4 regions of the Bacillus coreaensis genome follow, and region 1 is predicted to be linked to each of the others. Evidence: riboswitches for the same ligand, from Rfam matches in the RefSeq annotation. Region 1 holds a riboswitch; each other region holds the start of a gene.
The links. Region 1 has a riboswitch for S-adenosylmethionine ahead of ACQ5H4_RS21755 (sugar ABC transporter substrate-binding protein). Riboswitches for the same ligand answer to the same signal wherever they lie in the genome.
Positions count from the first base shown of each region.

Region 2: it holds a riboswitch for S-adenosylmethionine, as region 1 does, so the genes downstream of both, ACQ5H4_RS11445 (methionine ABC transporter ATP-binding protein) here and ACQ5H4_RS21755 (sugar ABC transporter substrate-binding protein) in region 1, are expected to answer to the same signal.
Region 3: it holds a riboswitch for S-adenosylmethionine, as region 1 does, so the genes downstream of both, ACQ5H4_RS04030 (2,3-diketo-5-methylthiopentyl-1-phosphate enolase) here and ACQ5H4_RS21755 (sugar ABC transporter substrate-binding protein) in region 1, are expected to answer to the same signal.
Region 4: it holds a riboswitch for S-adenosylmethionine, as region 1 does, so the genes downstream of both, ACQ5H4_RS02375 (methionine biosynthesis PLP-dependent protein) here and ACQ5H4_RS21755 (sugar ABC transporter substrate-binding protein) in region 1, are expected to answer to the same signal.

Region 1 covers NZ_JBOCCY010000023.1:5,904-11,784, reverse strand. Annotated here, with positions in the region: gene ACQ5H4_RS21765 (ABC transporter permease) at 1-993, opposite strand, end outside; gene ACQ5H4_RS21760 (sugar ABC transporter ATP-binding protein) at 995-2,497, opposite strand; gene ACQ5H4_RS21755 (sugar ABC transporter substrate-binding protein) at 2,568-3,680, opposite strand; SAM riboswitch class I at 3,803-3,910, opposite strand; gene ACQ5H4_RS21750 (cold-shock protein) at 4,304-4,504, opposite strand; gene ACQ5H4_RS21745 (DNA alkylation repair protein) at 4,761-5,468, opposite strand; gene ACQ5H4_RS21740 (YdeI/OmpD-associated family protein) at 5,553-5,881, opposite strand, start outside.
Region 2 covers NZ_JBOCCY010000006.1:95,500-101,380, forward strand. Annotated here, with positions in the region: gene gcvH (glycine cleavage system protein GcvH) at 1-27, shown strand, start outside; gene ACQ5H4_RS11420 (YusG family protein) at 127-366, shown strand; gene ACQ5H4_RS11425 (toprim domain-containing protein) at 494-850, shown strand; gene ACQ5H4_RS11430 (thioredoxin family protein) at 865-1,170, shown strand; gene ACQ5H4_RS11435 (hypothetical protein) at 1,416-1,766, shown strand; gene ACQ5H4_RS11440 (O-acetylhomoserine aminocarboxypropyltransferase/cysteine synthase family protein) at 1,873-3,186, shown strand; SAM riboswitch class I at 3,294-3,399, shown strand; gene ACQ5H4_RS11445 (methionine ABC transporter ATP-binding protein) at 3,579-4,604, shown strand; gene ACQ5H4_RS11450 (methionine ABC transporter permease) at 4,597-5,265, shown strand; gene ACQ5H4_RS11455 (MetQ/NlpA family ABC transporter substrate-binding protein) at 5,277-5,881, shown strand, end outside.
Region 3 covers NZ_JBOCCY010000002.1:170,921-176,801, forward strand. Annotated here, with positions in the region: gene ACQ5H4_RS04020 (carbon-nitrogen family hydrolase) at 1-289, opposite strand, end outside; gene ACQ5H4_RS04025 (pyridoxal phosphate-dependent aminotransferase) at 419-1,594, shown strand; SAM riboswitch class I at 1,678-1,785, shown strand; gene ACQ5H4_RS04030 (2,3-diketo-5-methylthiopentyl-1-phosphate enolase) at 1,874-3,106, shown strand; gene ACQ5H4_RS04035 (2-hydroxy-3-keto-5-methylthiopentenyl-1-phosphate phosphatase) at 3,103-3,765, shown strand; gene ACQ5H4_RS04040 (methylthioribulose 1-phosphate dehydratase) at 3,762-4,376, shown strand; gene ACQ5H4_RS04045 (1,2-dihydroxy-3-keto-5-methylthiopentene dioxygenase) at 4,391-4,933, shown strand; gene ACQ5H4_RS04050 (Spo0E family sporulation regulatory protein-aspartic acid phosphatase) at 5,173-5,409, shown strand; gene ACQ5H4_RS04055 (YitT family protein) at 5,463-5,881, opposite strand, start outside.
Region 4 covers NZ_JBOCCY010000001.1:450,862-456,742, reverse strand. Annotated here, with positions in the region: gene crcB (fluoride efflux transporter CrcB) at 1-100, opposite strand, end outside; gene ACQ5H4_RS02400 (DUF6501 family protein) at 189-392, opposite strand; gene ACQ5H4_RS02395 (hypothetical protein) at 441-674, opposite strand; gene ACQ5H4_RS02390 (gamma-glutamylcyclotransferase family protein) at 758-1,621, opposite strand; gene sda (sporulation histidine kinase inhibitor Sda) at 1,810-1,944, shown strand; gene ACQ5H4_RS02380 (hypothetical protein) at 2,017-2,253, opposite strand; SAM riboswitch class I at 2,420-2,524, shown strand; gene ACQ5H4_RS02375 (methionine biosynthesis PLP-dependent protein) at 2,605-3,711, shown strand; gene metC (cystathionine beta-lyase) at 3,714-4,901, shown strand; gene ACQ5H4_RS02365 (bifunctional homocysteine S-methyltransferase/methylenetetrahydrofolate reductase) at 4,898-5,881, shown strand, end outside.

The DNA.
Region 1 (5,881 bases):
TTTATAATATGTGATTGCCAATGCAAATGCTAAGACCGTTCCCTTTACAATGTCCATTGCGTAGTAAGGGACAGACATCATCACAAGGCCGTTTGCTAAAATCCCGATCAACACAGCACCTACGAAGGTTCCGAATGCATTTGGCTTACCGGCACCTAAAACGGAAAAACCGATAAAAGCAGCTGCTACAGAATCCATTAAGTAAGGGGCACCTGAGTTGATTTCAGATGTCATAACCCGTGAAGCTAAGACAATTCCTCCAATCGCGGCAAAAAGCGCCGATAGCAGGTAGGCTGCAACTTTGTATTTATTTACCGGTATTCCTGATAGTCTTGCTGCTTCTTTATTTCCCCCGATCACATACATGTATCTTCCGTGTTTCGTGTACGTTAAAAAGATATGAACCACTACAACGACAACGACCATGATCAAAATAATCCACGGTACCTGGCCGATTTTCGAAAAAAACGGACTAATCAGACCTTCTGCCATGGTTCCATCAGGCAACACCATGTTTTGTGAAACAGTCGCTCCCTTTGTATAGGTCAATGCCGTTCCTTGAATAATGAACATGGTTGCAAGCGTCATTAACATATCAGGAATCCGCATTTTTACAATCATAATGGAATTCAATATCCCTACAATTAATGCAGCAGCAATTGCCGAGATAATGGCTACAAAGGTATTTTGTGAAAACCAGACAAACATGGAAATAACGATTGCATTTGATAAGGAGGCCACCGATCCAACGGAAAGATCGAAGCCATCAACCGTTAAACTGATGGTAATTCCGATTGCAATGATGGTTACAATTGAAATGGAACGCAGAATATTTACAATATTATTTCCCTGGATAAAGGCTGGATTGGCCAATGAAAATATGATAATGAGTGCAATGATCGTAATAATCGTTCCATATTTATAAAAAAACTGGAAAAGATCAAATGACGTTTTTACCGGGGTCTGTTTCTTTGCTGTTATGTTTGTCTCCATCTTACCTACCCCCTGTTGAATAGAATAATAGTTCTTCTTCATTTGTTGAGTTTGTTTCTAGTTCCTTCACTGACTTTCCATCATAAAGAACATAAACCCGATTCGTAATTCCCATGATCTCAGAAGCTTCAGATGATGCATAAATAATGGCCTTTCCACGGCTTGCAAGCTCAGCAATTAGGTTAAAAATATCCTTTTTTGCGCCAACGTCTACACCTTTAGTTGGCTCATCAAAAATATAGACATCAGCCTCGGCTACCAGCCACTTTCCAATGGCAACCTTTTGTTGATTACCACCAGAAAGATTTTGAACCTTTGTTTCTTCTGACGGTGTCTTTATTCCCAGACGGTTGATCATTGCTTTTGCAACTAACTTTTCTTTTTTACGATCCAAGAAATTAAATTCCTTTGAAAAACGTCGTAAATTCGCTACAGTTAAATTTGATTCAACCGATTCATATACAAGAATACCTTCTTTTCGGCGCTCTTCAGGGACCAAGGCAAGTCCATTCTTAACCGCTTCATATGGATTTTTAACGCTAACCCTTTTTCCGTTCACCTTGACTTCTCCTGCTATTAATTCGCCTTCAGCCCCGAACAGGGCTTTACAGAACTCGGTCTTACCGGCACCTACAAGCCCGGCGATTCCCACAATCTCTCCTGCTCTGACATTCATGCTGAAATCTTTAATCTTATCTCTAACTGTAAGTCCTTTTACTTCAAGGAATGTGTCTCCAATGGTCATGAATTTATCAGGAAACTGTTCACCGAGTTTTTGACCAAGCATATGCTCCACTACTTTGTTTTGGGTGGTATCCGAAATTCTCTGTCTCTCGACTACTTCCCCATTTCTCATAATCGTAATGTCATCACAAATCTCAAAAATCTCTGGTAGTCGGTGCGATATAAAAATAATTCCAACATCACGTCTCTTTAATTCTTTTACTATACGAAATAATTCATTTGTTTCTGTATGACTAAGAGGTGCTGTCGGCTCATCCAAAATGAGAAATTTACATTCTTTCGACACTGCTCTAGCGATCAAAACCATTTGTTTTTCTGCCAATGTCAATTCACTTACTAGTTTTTTAGTAGGAAGAGTCAAATTCATTTCTACTAGGATGGCGGCCGCTTTCGAATGCAGGCTTTTCCAATTGACCCATTGCTTCTTTCCCATGTTATGGACCGTATCCATTAACATGATATTTTCAGCAACCGTTAAGTTGGGGATCAGAGCTGTATCCACTTCCTGATATACAATTTGAATTCCAGAATCCATGGCACTTTTTGGAGAACGAATGGTCATAGGTTGTCCATTCATTGTGATTTCACCAGTATAGTGGCCATATGCCCCTGCAAGAACCTTCATCAACGTTGATTTCCCAGCACCATTGGCTCCGATTAAGGCATGAGTTCTCCCGCTTTCAACTGAAAAATCCACCTCATTTAATGCTTTAACACCCGGAAATTCAATTGAGACATTCTTCATCTTTAAAGTGGTCATGATGTCACTGTCCTTTCAAAGAAACACTCTCTTTTTCTTTTTAAAAAGAGAGTGTCTATCTACAAGTCCCTTACTTCTTATAATGTTCCTTTAGTGTCTTCATCCAGTCTTCCTCAAATTCTGATGATTGGCCCCATCCTTCAATGATTTCAGTTAGATTGACCATATTAACAGGATCTTTTGATTTTTGAAGGTCTTCTTGAGAGATTAGTGAAGCTTCCAAATCATACGTTTGTGGTGTTTCCTCTCCTGCTAATTTCTTTGCGAGTATTCTCATATTTACTGAACCTATCAACTTAGGATCAACAGCTGCGGTATATCTCCAAGCACTGCCTTCTCTTTGAATTTCCTGCAAATCAGCATTTGAAACATCGATTCCATAGATTTTCACTTCTTCTCTGCCAGCTTCTTTTAACGCACGAGCTGCACCGATAGCAAAAGCATCCCATGTTGCAAAAATCGCATCAAGTTCACCCTTAGGGTATTTATTTAACATTGCGGCAACGGCATTTTGGGTTTGAACACTAGTGTCAGCTGCTGCTACCCCAAAGCGCTCCACTTCTTTTATTCCAGGATTATTTGCTAAAACCTCTTCATAAACCTTATTTCGTCTAACCATAGGTGGGAATCCGTCCACCCATAGGTAAGCAATATTGGCTTCACCTTTTGTTTCTTTTACTAATTGGTCCAATGATAGAGTAGCTAATGCTTCATCATCCTGTGATACTAGAGTGACACCATCAACACTAGTTAAATTTGCATTCGAGTCAAATGCGACTACACTCTTTCCTGCGTCAACAATTTTCTGTATGTCATTCACGGTAGCATCATCGTCACCGTGAGAAATAATAAATCCATCATAATCTTGAGTTAACGCTTGGTTAAGCGCATCATGAAATTTCGCTGTATCTCCATTTGCAGTAAATACATCCACTTGGAATCCTAATGCTTCACCTTCTTGTTTTGCACCAGCTAAGAATTGAGCTGTGTGATCGTCTCCACCAATTTTACGAATAACTTTGATTTTCGGTTGGTCCCCATTTGCAAAGCGGTCAGGTACACCTTCAATCGGTGTGTTCGATCCTGTTGCTTCCTTTGTTTCTCCCCCTGTTGCACAGCCTGTAAGCAAAAGTGTTGCAGCGATCGCTGATACAAATGCACTTCTTAAAAAGTTCTTCTTCATGATTCTTTCTCCCCTTTTTGTTTTTTGTCTTCTTACCAACGTTGCTCTTAGGAGAGTTTTTATAAAATATAAAAAACCTCTCCAGAAAAGAGAGGTTTCATCACAAAATAAGGACTACTCCTCTCTTATCTCTCAAAACAATTTCTTGTTTTGCAGGATTTAGCACCAATTCCATATGGAACGGTTGCTGGGCGTCATCGGGCCAGTCCCTCTGCCACTCTTGATAAGAGAACGTATTTTATTCATTTACTTTAATAAAGTATAAAACTTAATTTAATATTCTATTAACAAAATGTCAATAGTATTTTCTAAATATTATTAATAGGTGTATTTTTCCAAAGATAGCTACAATAGATTCTTCGTATGTATTAAGCCCATCAAAAGGTCCACTTTACTCTAATAAAGATTATCACCGTCTCCGACAAATTGGTGAACTTTAGCGGAATTGAAAGCTATAATTAACACAAACATAATTAGGTGAATTCGTTATGATGTGATACACTTTATCTACCATTTGATTTACTTGCTTACATTGTGCCCCACTCACTCAGTGAGTGGGGATCCTTGTATATAAAAAGAAAAAAACAGACTCTAAAAAGAGCCTGCTTAGTTTGTTTTTATTATTAAGCTTTACGCACGTTAGCTGCTTGAGCTCCACGTTGACCTTGCTCAACGTCAAAAGTAACTGCTTGACCTTCGTCTAAAGATTTAAAACCTTCGCCTTGGATAGCTGAGAAATGAACGAATACGTCTTCTCCGGCTTCACGCTCAATAAATCCGAAACCTTTTTCTGCGTTAAACCATTTTACTTTACCTTGTTCCATTTTGTTTCCTCCTGCTGTGTGCTTTACACACAATGTGTTACTATCCTTGGACTCAGTGATCATCAAGACGAAAAGTTAATCTTATACTATCCTTTACACCGAACAAAAATAATTCTTCTAAAGTTTAACATTTTTTATAAGTATTTGCAAGAACATATCCTCAGTATCCTGCAGGTTACGAGAAAAGCAAACTAAAAAACCTAAATACGTCTAAATAGGAATGTCTATAAAAGGCATTTATACATCAAAACGATTTTTAACATCTTACATACTTGCGTTTGAAACCAAGCTTCCCTCTATCCATTTCTTTTTGAATACTTTCGTATGCGTTTAGTAAACTGCTTTTTTTATTGTCCCGTTTAACTTCTACGATTCCTATTTCCTTTGAGGTCTCAACCGCCTTTTCATGTTGCGGCAAATAGGAAATCCCTACGGTGTATACAAAATTATTCATAGCGGATTTAGTTCGTTCTGGCGAATTATGAATCGTATTTTTTATCATATCAAGCATATTGGAAATCTTACTTTCGGAAAATTCCTTGTCTTTGCGATTTCCTAAAAGCCAGCAGTAGCAACTCCACCCAGCTGACATTCTCAACTCGTCACCACTTGCAATCCATTTATCCGCCACTTCTTGTGCAATATCTGACTCTGATAAAGTGACTGCCACCACGTAATCAGACAGCATATAAAAATACGCTCCGTCCATCCAACGATCAAAATCAGATTCAGTCATAGCTTTCGGGTCTGCAATAATGCCTGCAAAGTACATTGCATCGTAGTTACCTGTGGCATATAGCTCATCAGCTAGTTCTTGATTTATTTTTATTTTCTTTGCAATTGGTTTCATAGCACCTGTAGCCACGCCAAACAGGGGCTCGTGTGCACCATTGGAAATATACATTTTTTTCGTTCGTTCCTTACCAAGAGCTTCAAGTTCCTGCATCACTGTTTCAAAATCCATAGCTATGTACGTCCTTCCTTTATTTTCATCCATTTCATTATAACCATTACCTGCAGCTAAAAATAAACATTAATTAATATGATCTTATCGTATATTTTTGTGCGAGCCGTCACAGGAGGGCATTTTTTGAGATAGTCCACAAGTGCAATCCTTTAAGCCCTTTCCACTGAAAATTTTCTCCATACAATTTTCAATCCTTGACACTCGAGTTTTTGATTGTTTGGGTTGAGAAAAATAAAGAATGTATGCTCTTTGTCGTCCCGGTGTCAATGCCTCAAATGCAGTTTTCAAGTCTGGTGTTTCTTCGAATTTATTTTGAAGTTCTTCAGGAATGATGAATTCTGTATGCTTTTTTAAATCCACTTCCAAACCCGCTTTTTCAACTTCAATAGCTGCATGGATATACGCTTTCA
Region 2 (5,881 bases), on a different contig from region 1:
TATGAAGAAATGATTAACGAAGACTAATACAGAAGGCACCTTTTAGGTGTCTTTTATTGTCTCTTTTTTTTCTAGCAAATATGGGCATGCTACTCCTAAGATAGTAAAGAAAGGGTGGCAAACAACATGACTTTGCAGCAAGGAAAATTAGATATTACAGACCGTGTTGTTGGAAAACTTCAAAATGGCGAAATTGTGCTTTATCTAGAAAATGAGAGAATCGGAAAGGTAACTTTACCGAGTGGAAGTGATATGCAACTTGAGCATCATTTTGAAAACGCTGGAGAGAAGATTTTTCAACTTGTATCCACTCCATCCAGTGACGAACCAAGATACACGGATTGTGATGAAGGTGGATGGTGTTAATCAAAGGGCAGCGGTTTTTTTCCGCTGTTTATTTTTTTATAATCGTAAATAGTTAGAGGAATTGTACACCTCTTTCGAGAATAATGAATAAAGTAAAGAAAATACAACATGTTCACAGGTGATGCATATGACTGAAGTGAGACCTGAAAAAGTAATTATAGTAGAAGGTACGTCAGACAAAAAGAAGGTGCAAAAGGTTATTAAGGAGCCTGTAGACATTATTTGTACGAATGGAACGATATCCCTTTCGAAGCTCGATGAAATCATTGATGATTTGTTTGGAAAGGATGTCTATATCCTAGTTGATGCTGATGAAGCGGGAGAAAAGCTTCGAAGACTATTCAAACGGGAATTTCCTGAAGCAGACCATTTATACATCGATCGAACTTACAGGGAGGTCGCAACCGCACCAGAACATCATTTAGCTACTGTGTTGTTAGGGGCAAACATCGACGTCTTTACGCAATTTTTAGACAAAGTGTAAGAAGGGGTAACAACATGCAAGAATTGCTAGATAGTAACAGGGAACGGCTCCTCTCGGTTGAGGAAACAAAATTTCTCTACTTGTACACACCATTATGTGGTACATGCCAAGTAGCAGGAAAAATGCTCAGGGTCGTTGAACAGCTATTGCCACAACATAACTGGTTAAAGGCAGATCTGAATTTTGTTCCAGCGTTAGCTGAGCAATATTCGATTGAGTCTGTTCCCTGTTTACTTGTTATAAGAAACAATAAACTAGTTAACAAAATTTATGCTTTTCAATCGGTACCATTTTTATATGAAAGTTTAAAATCATTTTAGGAATCAGACGGTACTAGTCTGATTTTTTTTATTTGCGGATGCACGAATCCCTTCGACAGTAAAAGCAATTTCGTTCAAAAAGGTGACATATTTCTCGGGAAATGAACTCTAACTACAGCATTCGATACAAAGCTTGTTAGGTACCCCTGACAAACGCCCCGAAAATTTGTCGAAAAGATATTAAAGGTAAGCCTTCTCTCAGAGTGGAATATATATGTATCCGTATATTTAGAGGAGGAAGACCGATGCTTGTTCAGTTACAAAGAACAGTGAATGAATGGAATAACCGTAGTCATTTACTGCCTTTTTTAAAGAAGGCACCCGTTGTTATTTGTATTAGATCAGAAGATGAGGCCTTCTTTATCCATATAAATAAGGGGAAAGTTGAACTTCTATTCGAAAAAGATCATCATCATATTGCCGCACATCTTCAAGGAAAGAAGGAAGATATTATATCCTTGCTCCGTGGGGAAATCAAACTCAGACAAGCAACATTATCAAATTTAATTTCCTTACAATCTACGTTTAGAACAGCTTTATACTTAGAAACTTTGTTCTTTTTAGTAAAGCCATATAAGCATGCCAATAATATTTGAAATTTTTCTGAACTTTCTAAAATATTATTAACTTGTCAATTTTACCCTGATACCATCATCTACGTGATTAATAAAAATTCTTATAAAGAGTGGTGGAGGGACTGGTATGACAGAACAGAAGAAGTATCGGTTAGAAACACTAGGTGTCCATGGTGGATTAAGTCCAGATCCTACTACAGGAGCAAGAGCAGTACCGATCTATCAAAACAATGCTTATCAATTTAAAAGCACTGAACATGCTGCTAATCTCTTTGCACTTGCTGAACCGGGATATATTTATACACGCATTCATAATCCAACTACTACTGTGTTCGAAGAAAGAGTGGCCCTCCTTGAAGGTGGAGTAGGAGCACTCGCTGTATCGAGCGGAATGGCAGCGATTACACTGGCGATCCTAAATTTGGCTGAAGCAGGGGATGAAATCGTTGCAGCTTCGAATCTATATGGAGGTACATATAATCTATTTGCTATAACATTACCTAAATATGGTATCAATGTGAAGTTTGTGGATTCAACCAATCCAGAGAATTTTAAGCAAGCTATTACAGAGAAAACAAAGGCGATATTTGCAGAGACCATTGGAAACCCAAGCTTGCGAATTCTGGATTTCGAAAATGTCGCAAAGATCGCACATGAGGCAGGTATTCCTCTTGTTATCGATAATACCTTTGCGACTCCTTATTTATGTCGTCCAATCGAGCATGGTGCGGATATTGTTATTCATTCGGCAACAAAATGGCTTTTAGGGAATGGTACAACTCTTGGGGGTATTATCGTGGATGGCGGAAAGTTTGATTGGAATTCGGCGAAGTTTCCTGGATTTACAACCCCTGATGCCAGCTATCATGATATTGTATATAGTGAAGCAATTGGTGCTGCAGCTTATATTGTAAAAGCAAGAGTTCAATTGCTACGTGATCTAGGTCCAGCATTAAGCCCTCAAAATGCCTTTCAATTCACTCTAGGTTTAGAAACTTTGCATGTGAGAATGAAGGAGCATGTGGCAAATACGAAGAAGATCGTAGAGTATCTAGAAGCACATCCTGCGGTTAATTGGGTGATGTATCCAGGAAATGAGAAGCATCCAGACTACGAGCTTGCGAAGAAATACTTACCTAAAGGAGCAGGTTCTGTCGTTGTCTTTGGAATCGACGGAGGGCGAGAGGCTGGAGCAACGTTTATAAATAGTCTCAAACTTTGGGCACATGTTGCCAATGTTGGTGATGCAAAAAGCTTAGTCATTCATCCTGCAAGCACAACTCATCAACAGCTTGACACAGAGGGGTTAAAAGCAGCAGGCGTTCCAGAGGATTTAATTCGTCTTTCGATCGGGATTGAAAATGTGGAGGATTTAGTTGAAGATTTAGAGCAAGCGATTACATTAGCGACAGGGAAAACCTCGCTTACTAGCCATGTGTAATCCATAAGATTTTTGTCGAAATTTATCGTTGACACTCCCGTTTTTCCATGATACGATAGCACTCGTGATTAAGACTACAACTAAAAAAGTTCATATAGATTGATAAGCTCTTATCAAGAGAGGTGGAGGGATGTGCCCTATGAAGCCCGGCAACCGTCAAAATATTGAAATGGTGCCAATTCACACAAAGCGTATTGCTTTGATAGATGAGAGAAAGGTGATACTTTCTGCCTTTCTGCTCATGCAGAAAGGTTTTTTTTATGTTCATTTAGAGTGCTCTCATTCGAATAGGAATGAACCGGATGATAGAACCTAAGTTGTATTGTACCTTTCTGTAGCATGACAGCATGTAGTTTTATCAGAATAATCGGAAATGGAAGGGGGAGAAACCTTTGATCTCGATAAAAGACGTAAAAAAGATTTATTCTTCAAGACAAGGAAAAGTAACGGCTGTTGATAATGTAAACTTAGAAATTACTGAAGGAGAAATCTTCGGTGTAATTGGTTATAGTGGCGCAGGGAAAAGTACGCTTATTCGTATGCTGAATGGGTTAGAAATTCCTACTGAGGGATCCGTTATTGTGGCAAATAATGAAGTATCGAAAATTAAAGGTAGTAGCCTTCGTAAAGCTAGACAGGAAATAAGCATGATATTCCAACATTTTAACCTTTTATGGTCTCGAACAGTAAGAGAAAATATTGCATTTCCACTTGAAATTGCAGGAGTTCCTAAAGGGCAAAGAATGAAAAGAGTAGACGAGCTTATTCGTTTGGTTGGATTAGAAGGAAGAGAAGACGCTTACCCTTCTCAATTGAGTGGTGGGCAAAAACAAAGAGTAGGAATTGCGAGAGCACTTGCTAACAATCCCAAAGTTCTCCTTTGTGATGAGGCAACATCTGCTCTTGATCCACAAACAACAGATTCGATTCTAGAGCTATTAGTTGATATTAATAAGCGTTTAGGTTTAACCATCGTCCTTATCACTCATGAAATGCACGTCATCAGAAAGATTTGTCATCGTGTAGCTGTTATGGAAGGTGGAAAGGTTGTTGAACTCGGCCCAGTACTTGACGTATTTAAGCACCCTAAGGAAGAAATTACGAAACGATTTGTTCAGCAAGTAACAGAACCTGAAGAAACGAAGGAAACAATTGAACACTTATTAGAACTGTATCCGCATGGTACAGTCGTTCAACTAGGTTTTGTTGGAGAAGCAGCAGAGCAACCGCTGATTACGAACCTTATTCGCCATTACGAGGTAACTGTAAATATCCTGCAAGGGAAAATATCACAAACACAAAATGGTTCTTATGGAACGCTTTTCATCCACTTAGATGGGGAAAGGGAAGAGCTTTCAAAGGCCATTGCATATATCGAATCACAACAGGTTGGAGTGGAGGTGATTTCGAATGCTTGAGACACTTTTACCAAACGTGAACTGGGAAAAAATGATTGAAGCAACGAATGAAACCCTGTATATGACAGCTATATCAGTTGTTATTACATTTGTTCTTGGTTTAATTTTAGGACTTTTATTATTTTTAACAGCTAAGGGTAATATTTGGGAAAATAGATTAGTGAATAAAGTGATCAGTTCTGTCGTGAACGTCTTCCGCTCGATTCCCTTTATTATATTAATTGTTCTTTTGATTCCTTTTACAAAGCTTATACTAGATACGATGATTGGTGAGAATGCAGCTTTACCGGCATTAATTATTGGTGCCGCTCCGTTTTACGCGAGAATGGTGGAAATCGGATTGCGTGAGATTGATAAAGGAGTTATTGAGGCAGCTAAATCAATGGGTGCTAAAACTAGCACGATTATCATTAAGGTGCTTATTCCTGAATCATTGCCAGCTTTAGTATCTGGTATTACGGTTACGGCTATTGCTTTGGTGAGTTATACAGCAATGGCTGGTGTGATTGGTGCGGGTGGTTTAGGAAACCTAGCATATCTCGAAGGGTTCCAAAGAAGTCGTAGTGACGTAACCCTTGTGGCTACTGTTATCATTTTAATAATTGTGTTTATTATCCAATTTATTGGAGATTCTATAACATCAAAACTAGATAAAAGATAGGAGAGACAAAAATGAAGAAATTTTTAAGCTTATTTTTATCATTAGCAGTTGCTTTAGTTCTAGCAGCTTGCGGTACAGCAAATGATGATGAGTCAAACGGTGGTGAAGGTGAAGAAGCAGCAGAAACGACTGAATTAGTAGTGGGAGCTTCTAACGTACCTCATGCTGAAATTCTAGAAGAAGCAAAATCACTTTTAGAGGAAAAAGGAATTGAATTAAAGATTGAAACGTTCCAAGATTACATCCTACCTAACCAAGCGTTAGAATCTGGTGATCTTGATGCAAACTATTTCCAACACATTCCTTACCTTGAGTCTCAAATGGCAGAGCATGGCTATGATTTTGCTAATGCTGGTGGAATTCATATCGAACCAATGGGTGTGTACTCTAAAAAGTACGAGAGCTTAGATGACCTTCCTGAAGGAGCACATATCATCATGAGCAGCTCAGTAGCAGACCACGGTCGTATTTTAACCATGCTTGAAAAAGAGGGATTAATTACTCTTAAAGAAGGCGTAAACAATGTAGAAGCAACGGTTGAAGATATCGCAGAAAACCCTAAAAACCTTCACTTTGACACAGAGTATGAAGCATCATTATTACCGCAAATTTATAA
Region 3 (5,881 bases), on a different contig from region 1:
CAAGCAATTTGTTATACACACCGTTGTTTTCTTGAGAAGCAACAGAGCCACCAACAATATGCACACGATGTTGTTTAGCTAATTTTTGCAAAAATTCAATGCTCTTTTTTGCTTCCACATCTGCAAGAACATCGAGTCGGGTTAAGTCATAGCCTGTCGTCCACAGTTCTGGAAGGATGACTAAGTCAGGTTTTTCAGCCATGGCTGACTCTATTAATCTTTCCGCTTTTTGAAAGTTTTCTTCTACATTTCCAAAGCTTATGTCCATCTGAATACAAGAAACTCTCATAAGAAACCACCTTTTCTAAAAAAAAAATAGTAAAAATACTTTACAAGTTGTCATTTACGATATACATTTGTGACTAGTTTTTCAATATAAAAATTGCCAATTGCCCGAAAATATAAAGTAGGTGGAAAAATGATGATATATCCTCAATCAAAATTATTAAAAAGCTTACCTAAACAATTCTTCGCTTCACTTGTTGCAAAAGTAAATAAGCAGATCAGAGATGGTCATGATGTGATAAACCTGGGTCAGGGAAACCCTGATCAACCGACAGCTTCACATATCGTAAAAGCCCTGCAAGTGGCTGCAGAGAATCCGAATAATCACAAATACTCTCCCTTCCAAGGCTTCGCGTCATTAAAAGAGGCGGCTGCGACATTTTATAAAAGAGAATATAACGTAGATATCAATCCAGAAAAAGAAGTTGCCATCCTTTTTGGAGGAAAAGCTGGGCTTGTTGAAATCCCACAATGCCTATTAAATCCAGGTGAACATGTTCTCGTCCCTGATCCGGGTTATCCTGACTATTGGTCGGGGGTAGCTCTTGCACAAGCAGAAATGATTACCATGCCATTGAAAGAAGAAAATCATTTTCTTCCTGATTATACGGCTCTATCAGATAGCGAGCTAGAAAAGGCAAAGCTTATGTTCTTAAATTATCCGAATAACCCGACAGGCGCAATAGCAAATGCTAATTTTTTCGAGGATACAGTCGCGCTTGCCAAAGAGCACGAGATTTGTGTTGTTCATGATTTTGCATATGGAGCGATAGGCTTTAATGGTCATAAACCGATTAGTTTCCTACAAACAGAGGGTGCAAAAGACGTCGGGATTGAAATTTATACGTTATCTAAGACGTATAATATGGCTGGTTGGAGAGTAGGCTTTGCGGTTGGAAATGAAAGTGTCATTTCAGCTCTTAATTTGTTGCAAGACCATTTATATGTAAGTCTTTTTGGAGCTGTCCAAGAAGCGGCAGTTGCAGCATTAACTGAGTCTCAAAGTTGTGTACGAGAGTTAAATGCATTGTACGAATCTAGAAGAAACGTGTTTATCGGAGGACTTCAAGAATTAGGTTGGAATGTAGTAGCTCCGGAGGGGTCATTTTTTGCATGGCTAAAGGTTCCTACCGGTTATACATCGGAACAATTTTCAGATCTATTACTAGAAAAAGCACATATTGCTGTTGCCCCTGGAGTTGGGTTTGGTTCATGGGGAGAAGGCTATGTACGAGTGGGGCTGTTAACCTCGGAAGCGCGTTTGCGAGAAGCGGTTGAAAGAATATCAAAGCTCCAAATTTTTAGTTAATGTATTGACAGTCGAATTAAATTCTGGAATAATCAAAATCAATTGAAAGTATAAACAATAATTCCATAATGAAAACATTCGTTTTCTTATCAAGAGCAGGTGGAGGGACGAGCCCGACGAAGCCCGGCAACCGACTTACAAGGTTTGTAAGCACGGTGCTAATTCTTGCAGCAAATGCTGATAGATAAGGAGATGTTAGTTTACGATACTAACCTCTTCCTGATGACAAGAAGAGGTTTTTTTATGTCTATACGTATAAGAGAGAAAGGACGAAAGCAAATGAGTGAGATCATCGCAACGTACTTGGTGCATGACGCTAAACACAACCCTGAGAAAAAAGCAGAGGAAATTGCGCTTGGTTTAACGGTTGGTTCATGGACTCAATTACAAAAGCTTGAGCAAGAACAATTGAAAAAATATAAAGGTAGAGTTATTTCCACAGAAAAATTACACATAGATGAACAGACGAATGAAACGGTAGCGGTGTTAAAAATCGCCTACCCTTCAAATAACTTTTCGCTAGATCTTCCAGCTATTTTAACAACGGTGTTTGGAAAGCTGTCTCTTGACGGGAAGATTAAGCTGTTAGATCTTGATTTTTCAAAAGAGTTAAAAGCGGCTTTTCCAGGTCCTAAGTTTGGTATTAATGGTCTAAGAGAGAAGCTTGGGGTATATGATCGTCCGTTATTGATGAGTATTTTTAAAGGAATTCTAGGGAGAGATCTTTCATTCCTTTTCAGCCAATTGCGCGAACAGGCATTGGGTGGAGTCGATTTTGTAAAAGATGATGAAATACTTTTTGACAACCCATTAACTCCTTTTGAACAAAGAATTACTGGTGGAAGAGAAGTTCTGCAACAGGTCTATGAAGAAACAGGACATCGTACCTTATATGCTGTGAATTTGACAGGACGTACGTCTCAATTAATTGACAAAGCTAAGAGAGCAAAAGAACTTGGTGCGGACTTACTATTATTTAATGTGTTTGCATATGGTCTTGATGTTCTTCAGGAATTACGCGAAGAAGAGGGTGTCGATCTTCCGATTATGGCACATCCAGCTGTGAGTGGAGCACTCACTTCGTCTGATGTATACGGAATTTCTCATTCCCTACTACTTGGAAAATTGTTGCGTTACGCTGGAGCCGACTTGTCTTTATTCCCATCTCCATACGGTTCGGTGGCTTTGGAAAAGAAAGCAGCATTATCGATTGCTGAAGCATTAACAGATCAATCAGCACCTATGAATGAGAGCTTCCCAGTGCCATCAGCTGGTATTCATCCTGGACTTGTTCCACTTTTACTACAAGATTTTGGCTTAGATAGTGTCATTAATGCTGGTGGTGGCGTTCATGGGCATCCGGCTGGTGCGAAAGGCGGAGGTCTTGCTTTCCGCCAAGCGATCGAGTTAAGTCAACAAGGATTGCCATTGAGAGAAAATTCGCAGCAATATCCTGAACTAGCAACCGCGATCGAACTATGGGGAGTTACTGAGGTGGCGAAACCATCATGAGCAAGAAAATAGCTGTATTTTGTGATTTTGATGGCACGATTACTGAGAAGGATAACATTATTGCCATTATGAAAAGATTTGCACCTCCCGAATGGGAAGCGCTAAAAGACGACATATTATCTGAGCGTATTTCAATAAGAGAAGGAGTGGGAAAGCTTTTCTCTTTGCTTCCTTCTTTAAAAAAAGAAGAAATCATTACGTATGCGATTGAAAATGTTAAAATTCGCGAAGGATTTCCTGATTTTGTGAAGTTTTTGAAAGAGCAGGATATTCCCTTGTATATTGTTAGTGGTGGCATTGATTTTTTTGTATATCCCATTTTACAAGCTTACGGCCCTTTTTCAGGAGTGTATTGTAATGCTGCTGATTTTAGTGGTGAATATATCAATATTCTTTGGCCAAATGCATGTGATGAGCAATGCCAAAATGATTGTGGATGCTGTAAACCTAGTATTATACGTGGACTTAAAGAAGATTTCTACAAAGTAGTTATTGGTGATTCAGTAACCGATTTGCAAGCAGCAAAGCAGGCTGATCTTGTCATTGCCAGAGAGTTTTTATTAGAAAAATCAAAAGAGTATGGGTTGAATCATAGAGAGTTTGTTGATTTCTATGATGTGATCAAACATATGTCGAAGGTTGAGGAGTTGATTGGATGAGCCTGTTAACAGAACGTTGGGATGAACTTGCTGATGTGAAGGATGAGCTTGCTGTTCGAGATTGGTTTATGGGAACGAGCGGGAATTTAGCCATAAAAGTTAGTGACGATCCTTTACAATTCCTTGTAACAGCAAGTGGTAAGGATAAGAGAAAAAGAACGTCAGAAGATTTTTTACTTGTTGATGGCAATGGAAAGCCAGTAGATGAGACGCATTTGAAGCCTTCTGCTGAAACACTCTTACATGTAGAAATTTATCAAAAAACATCAGCCGGTTGCAGCTTACATGTTCATACCGTTGAAAATAATATCATATCTGAATTATATGGTGATCAAGCTGAAATAACTTTCACGGGTCAAGAGCTAATTAAAGCTTTTGATTTATGGGAAGAAGATGCCGTCCTTAGGATCCCAATCATCAGTAATCCAGCACATATTCCTACATTAGCACAGGAGTTTAGTGAGCATGTAAAAGAGGATAAAGGCGTAGTGTTAATCAGAAATCATGGAATAACGGTGTGGGGGAAAAATGCATTCGAGGCAAAAAAACTACTAGAAGCATCCGAATTTTTATTTCGCTATCATCTAAGACTTTTAGAATATAAAAAATAAAATATTAAAGGAGAATGAAAAAATTGGCACATATCGTATTTCAAAGTACAAAAGAAGAGATTAGAGATCAAAAAGAAGTGGCAGCGTTTTTACAATCTCAAGAGGTAATCTATGAGCATTGGGATATTACAAAACTGCCTAGCAATCTTCAAGAGAAATATATTTTAACGGATGAAGAGAAAGCAGAAATCCTATCTGCATTCTCAACTGAAATTGCAGAAATTTCAGAGAAGCGTGGATACAAAGCACAAGACGTTATTTCTCTTGCTGAACACACTCCAAATCTAGAGCAATTATTAACGAACTTCCAACAAGAACACCATCATACAGACGATGAGGTCCGCTTTATTGTTAGTGGACATGGAGTGTTTATTATCCAAGGTTTAGATGGTGAATTTTTTGAGGTGTTTTTAAACCCTGGAGATCTTATTTCAGTACCACCGAATGTTAGACATTATTTTACCCTGCAAGAGGATAGAAAAGTAGTTGCCATCCGTATTTTTGTAACAACTGAAGGATGGGTTCCAATCTACGAAAAGAGTGAAATAGAAGCTTAATAATAGTTTTCAAGGCACTAGAGTCTATACTCCTAGTGTCTTTATTACTTTTGATGCATAAAATCGATAATTGTCGAAAAGTAATAGGAGTTTTAGGGTGTTTTTTGTCGTATTCAGAAATATTTAGAAAAATTTGTCTTATTTTGCGATTCTATTTACTTTTATTCAAATTCTTGTAATAATTCATCAAGTGATCAATTTTTATTTGGGGATTTAAGGAGTATTAGGAGGTTAACGGGGTGCAGCAGAATAGCAGTGAAATGCTTGCCACGATTCAACAAATGAGAGAGAAAATGATTGAATCTGCACAAGCAAATGGTCTAGGTGGGGAAGAGACAATTGAGTGTAGTCAGGAGCTGGATAAGCTAATTTTTGAATATCAATGCTTATCAAAAGAGAAGAAGAGCAAAAAAGAGATAAGAATTACCAGAAAACAAGCTATGTTTGTTTGGCCTAATAACATCATATGCGTTTAAATAGATAGAAAAGGAAGGAGACGATTGCGCTCCTTCCTTTTTTGTAGGTTAATCTAATGGATGGCTCGTTTTTTAAATCTACCGCCTCTAACTTCGGCAATGTCTGCAACAGCTAGAAAGGCATTACTATCAAGATCCTCTACAATGAGCTTGAGCTTTGCTTCTTCAAGTCGTGTAATGACACAGAAGATCACCTTTTTATCGTCTCCTGTATAGGCTCCTTCTCCAGTTAGGAAGGTGACACCCCGTCCGAGTCGGGCCAAAATCGCATCACCAATTTCTTTATACTTATCGCTAATGATCCATGCAGACTTTGATTGATCTAACCCTTCAATAACGATATCAATGGTCTTAAAAGCAATAAAATAAGCTAGAATCGAATACATCGCTCGGTCCCATCCAAACACAAAACCCCCGGTTCCAAAAATAAAAATATTAAAAAACATAATCACTTCTCCAACAGAAAAAGGAA
Region 4 (5,881 bases), on a different contig from region 1:
ATGGTAACCATTTTCCATTAATGGCTAACATATTGTAATAAATACTATATCTCAACACACTTCCAATGGAGCCACCGATACCTACAAATAATAACCTCATAATAATATTCACCCTATTAATTAGAAAAATGACAGATTAAAAGAAAATACTGTTAGCTACCCTGCTAACAGTATTATGTAGTCTGATGTTAAGCTTCTTTAAAATAATCCTTGTAATAGCCGCCGACTTTTCCACTATTATCTATAATAAAGTAAAATTCTTCTGTTTCATTTTTTACTTCGTACACATTTCCTGGTGTTAATTTATTATCTACAATATATTTTTCAGCTTTTGTGTGAACACAAGTTACCTTTTTTATTGTTTCTGACTCTGACCATTTTAGATGAATCACTACAGTCACTCCTTTTACATTATCTATCTTATTATAGAAAGGAAGTAACTACTTAGCAACTTTTTCTAAAAAATGCTTCTTTAAAGGCTTGATTCGAAAATTTCTTTTTGTCACTTTTCGAACTTTGTTTTCTTCAAAGGTAAAAAATTCACCTGTTAAGATATTTTTTAAAGTGATATAACTAATTTCACATATTGTATCTAATCTAATAAACTCTAGATAGTTGTATTGTCGATTATTATACACCAGCTCATAATAGCCATTTTCTCGATTCCCACTCATATTCTGACCCACTTTCTTAAGTTGGTGATATTAAGTGTTTACCACAATGGATACTCGTATTAAACCGATGTACAATAAAAAAGTTAACTATTGCTTGATTTTTTTAGACGATCAAGTTCTTTTAGTAGATATTGATAATACCTTTCACTCAATCTTCCTTTGGCCCCTCTAAGAATTTCGGTCGAATAATGGTCGGGGGGTGACACTTCGGGCATTTTGTTATACACATGGAATGTCAAAACATCCTTTAATATTTCTCCATCGATGTCCACATCTACAAAGGTAGGGCGATACCATCCTCCATAGAACCCCTCTCTACCAAATAAATACTCGACCCCTTCATATGGAGTTAAGTAAACTACCCCTTCGGTTTCACCACCATCTTCTACAATATCTGCTCTTCCGCCATCACTTACTCTGAAAAGATATTTCATGGAGTATCCCTTTAAAACGGCAGCACCGACGAGATTTTTAAAACAGTGATCTACCCCCGCTTTTCGGAATCGTTCATCATCCATACATGAACCATATGCAAAGTAATATACTTGTTCAGGACGATTTTTCATGAATCTATGTAACTTCCAATCTCCGTGGGTGATTTTTTCAGCCTTGCTTGATTCATCCACATTCACATACACGAGCGCTACTTTAGTGCCTTTATCAGTATGAACGGTAACATTTGTTCTGTCATACAAATTAGACTCTTTACCCTCTTCATAATCCTCCAATGCGTCAAGCTGAGGTAAAAGGTTTTTACTAACTTCATATAACTCTCCATGCACCTTACCGGAATCATTGAGTTCTAGTGTAGGATAACCGTTACCTGTATCAAAAAGCTCACCGTTTACCCATGCCTGTTCAGCGATACAAGTAGCTTCTCTGATTAATCTGTGATTCGTTTCATGTCTTCTTAATGTACCATAAACAAAAAGTGTAATCGTATCCATCCTTCTCCCCCATCGTACAAACTATTTACCATATTTTATCATGAAAAAAATCATTACGTGAAAATCCTGTAACAGAATATTAATAATTTTATGGCAGTAAATCTAGAGTTTTGGGTTTTCAAATGGATTAAAACCCGATACAATGATAAAAAGCTAGAAAATTCAGTCCATTTTAAGGAGGCTTGCAAATGAAGATTATGAGTAATGAAATGTTAGTTGTCTCGTATCGGAATGCATTGAAGTCAGGTGAGGATAAAGAATGGGCGAAGTTTTTGAAGAAGGAAATTGAGAAAAGAAATTTGAAACCGACAATTAAATCATAGGACACAACCACCGGCACCCAAGTGCCGGTGGTTTTATTTATCCTCGAAAATAAACAAGACGGGTTTCCCCGTCTATAACTGATTGATCATATTTAAGTAAAGTTGTTGCGGTGGTTGACTGGAGAGACGTTTCTCCTTTTGAGCTGATTCATTCATTTCTCTCATTTCAAGAGGAAAATCCACGTGACCACCTACAGGATAACCTTGAAGACCCTCACCTGATATAAACAATTCAATTCCATCCTCGGTAACAAAAAAGGCGTCTTCACTCAACATATACCGATGATGACATCTGCTTTTCGTTTGCATGAATTTCCCTCCACTTTTTGTTCTCAAACTTATTATATATTAAATGTTCTGAATATTCATATAGTAAATTTTAGGAAATTGTGAACAAAATTGTCGTTAATTTGTAAAAAAGATTGACACTTAGCGATTTACTGTAGTAAAGTTAGAAAAAATTAAATGTTTTGATTTCTTATCAAGAGAGGTCGAGGGTCTGGCCCTATGAAGCCTCAGCAACCATCAATTTTTTGAAAAGGTGCTAATTCCAGCAAGTATTTTACTTGGAAGATAAGAAGAATGGCTCATGTTGATAACAAAGTCTTCTTCTTAGAGAGAAGGCTTTTTTTTATTATTAGGATGTTGGGAGAGACTAAAATGTACAAAAATGAAACAAAGGTAGCGCAGATCGGAAACAGAAGTGAAACTCAAACTGGGACAGTAAACCCACCTGTATACTTTTCGACAGCTTATCGACACGAAGGAATAGGCCAATCAACTGGATTTGATTATATTCGAACAGGTAATCCAACAAGAAAACTTGTAGAGGCAGCAATTGCTGATTTAGAAGGCGGTGACCAAGGATTTGCCTGTAGTTCCGGAATGGCTGCAATCACTACCATTCTTGCACTCTTTGAATCTGGCGACGAATGGATTGTATCAAGAGATTTATACGGTGGAACCTATCGAATTCTAGAGCAAGGATTTAAAAAATGGGGACTTTCAAGTACGTATGTACAAACTCATGATGTGAGCATTATCGAACAGGCTATTACAGAAAAAACGAAAGCCATATTCATTGAAACACCAACCAATCCTCTAATGGAAGAAACGGATATTCAAGCGGTTGCTGAACTAGCGAAGAAATATAATATTTTATTAATTGTCGACAATACGTTTTACACTCCATTACTTCAAAGACCGATTGAGCTTGGAGCTGATATTGTCATTCATAGTGCTACCAAATACTTAGGTGGACATAATGATGTGCTAGCTGGCTTGATCGTCGGGAAAGGAAAAGAGGTTTGTGAACAGCTTGGATTCCACCACAACTCTATTGGAGCTGTTTTAAGTCCGTTTGACTCTTGGCTTCTTATTCGTGGGATGAAGACTTTAGCACTTAGAATGAAACAGCATGAAAAAAATGCAAGCGAACTTGCAAGCTTCTTAAAGAATCATGAAAATGTAGTAGATGTTCTTTACCCAGGCCGCGGCGGCATGCTATCCTTCCGAATAAAAAAAGAAGAGTGGGTTAATTCATTTTTACAAAATCTTAAGCTTATTACGTTTGCAGAAAGTCTTGGGGGTGTAGAAAGCTTCATTACATACCCAGCTACACAGACACACGCGGATATTCCGGAAGAAATTCGTTTTTCAATAGGCGTTTGTAATCGCCTGCTTCGTTTCTCTGTTGGTATTGAAGACGTGGAGGATTTAATTAAAGATATTGACCAAGCTCTTACTCGTTTAAGTTCGGAGGCATAAAAATGACAAAAGAACACAATTTCTCATTTGAAACAAAACTACTTCATAATGAACATAAATTTGATCCAACAAACGGTGCTGTTTCCGTTCCTATTCAACATGCATCCACCTTCCATCAGCATAGCGTCGATGAGTTTGGAAAATACGACTATGGTCGAAGTGCGAATCCAACTCGCGAAGCTTTTGAAACAGTCATTGCTAACCTTGAAGAAGGTACAAACGGATATGCCTTTTCATCAGGTATGGCAGCCATTTCGACTGCGTTTCTCCTTCTCTCTCAAGGAGATCATGTGGTGATCACAGAAGACGTGTATGGTGGGACCTACAGAATGGTGACGGAAGTTCTTTCGCGTTTTGGAATCGAGCACACATTTGTTGATATGACGGACCTCACAGAAGTTAAACAGGCGATTCGTCCGAATACAAAGGTTTTCTATGTAGAAACTCCTTCCAATCCCCTTTTAAAGGTGACAGATATCCGAGCCATTAGTGACATTGCTAAAAGTGTTGGAGCTTTAACCTTTGTTGACAATACATTTTTAACACCTGCTCTACAAAAGCCCTTACTTCTTGGTGCGGATGTGGTGCTTCATAGTGCCACGAAGTTCCTTTCTGGTCATAGTGATGTAGTTGCTGGTGCGATCGTTGTTAACGATCCTGATCTTGCTAAACAGATTGGATTTTTACAAAACTCATTTGGCGCTGTGTTAGGCGTTCAAGATGCGTGGTTAGTGTTACGAGGAATAAAGACCTTATCGGTTCGTATGGACTTCTCAATGAAATCTGCACTAAAAATAGCACACTTCTTGCAGGACCATCCTTCTGTGAAAAAAGTGTACTACCCTGGACTTACTGATCATCCACAGTACGAAATACAAAACGAACAATCAGAAGGGGCCGGAGCTGTTCTTTCGTTTGAACTCGAAAGTGAAGAAGCCGTAAAACAATTTGTTGAATTAACAGAGATCCCTGTATTTGCTGTTAGTTTAGGAGCAGTTGAATCGATCCTCTCTTACCCGGCGAAAATGTCCCATGCAGCAATGCCGATTGAACAACGCTTAAAAAGAGGAATCAGCCAAAGCCTGCTTCGCCTTTCTGTTGGCCTAGAACATCCAGATGATATCATTAAAGACTTCACGGCTGCTCTTGAAACGATAGCCGCGAATTGCCAAGGAGAGAAAGTAAGATGAGCCTTTTAGATAAACTTAAAAAAGACATTGTCATTGGTGATGGTGCAATGGGTACCCTTCTCTACTCTTATGGAACAGATACTTGTTTTGAAGAGTTAAACCTGTCGCATCCGGATGATATTTTTAACATCCATAAGGCCTATCTACGAGCAGGAGCGGATGTTATACAAACGAATACGTACGCTGCCAACTCTTTAAAGCTACAAAGATATGGTCTTGAGGACTCTGTTGAAAAAATTAATCGTGCTGCCGTAAAAGTTGCGAAGCAAGCCATTACAAATGAAAGCTTTGTTGTCGGGACCATTGGTGGTAACCGTGGTATTCGCCCCAACTCATTTTCTTTAGAGGAAATTGTCCAAAGCTTTTCACAGCAACTACATTACTTGCTGCTGGAAGATATTGATGGCCTATTACTTGAAACATACTACGATTTAGATGAAATTGAAGCAGTCCTATCCATTGCCAGAAAGGAAACCAATTTACCTATTATTGCTCAAGTTTCCATGCAGGTCCCTGGCATTATGCAAAATCGAACACCCATTAATGAAGCTCTCTTACGTTTAGAGAGTCTTGGTGCTGATGTGGTCGGTGTGAACTGTCGTCTTGGTCCCCATCATATGCTTGAAAGCTTGGAACAAGTTGAATTACCTAAAAAGGCTCTTCTATCAGCATATCCAAATGCTAGTCTTCCTACGTACACTGATGGGAAATTCCATTATGAAGGAGATGCGGATTATTTCCGAAAAAGTGCACAGGAATTCAGAGCTCAAGGTGTTCGTCTTTTAGGAGGATGCTGTGGCACAACTCCAGCCCATATTGAGGCATTTGCATCAGAACTAAAAGGAACTTCACCGGTGACGGAAAAGCAAGTTGAAGTAAAAAAAGAAGTGGTTCAAGTGAAAACTGTACAACCAAAACGCACGGAACGTCCTCTACAGGAAATTGTTAAAGAAAGATCATCAGTCATTGTTGAATTGGAC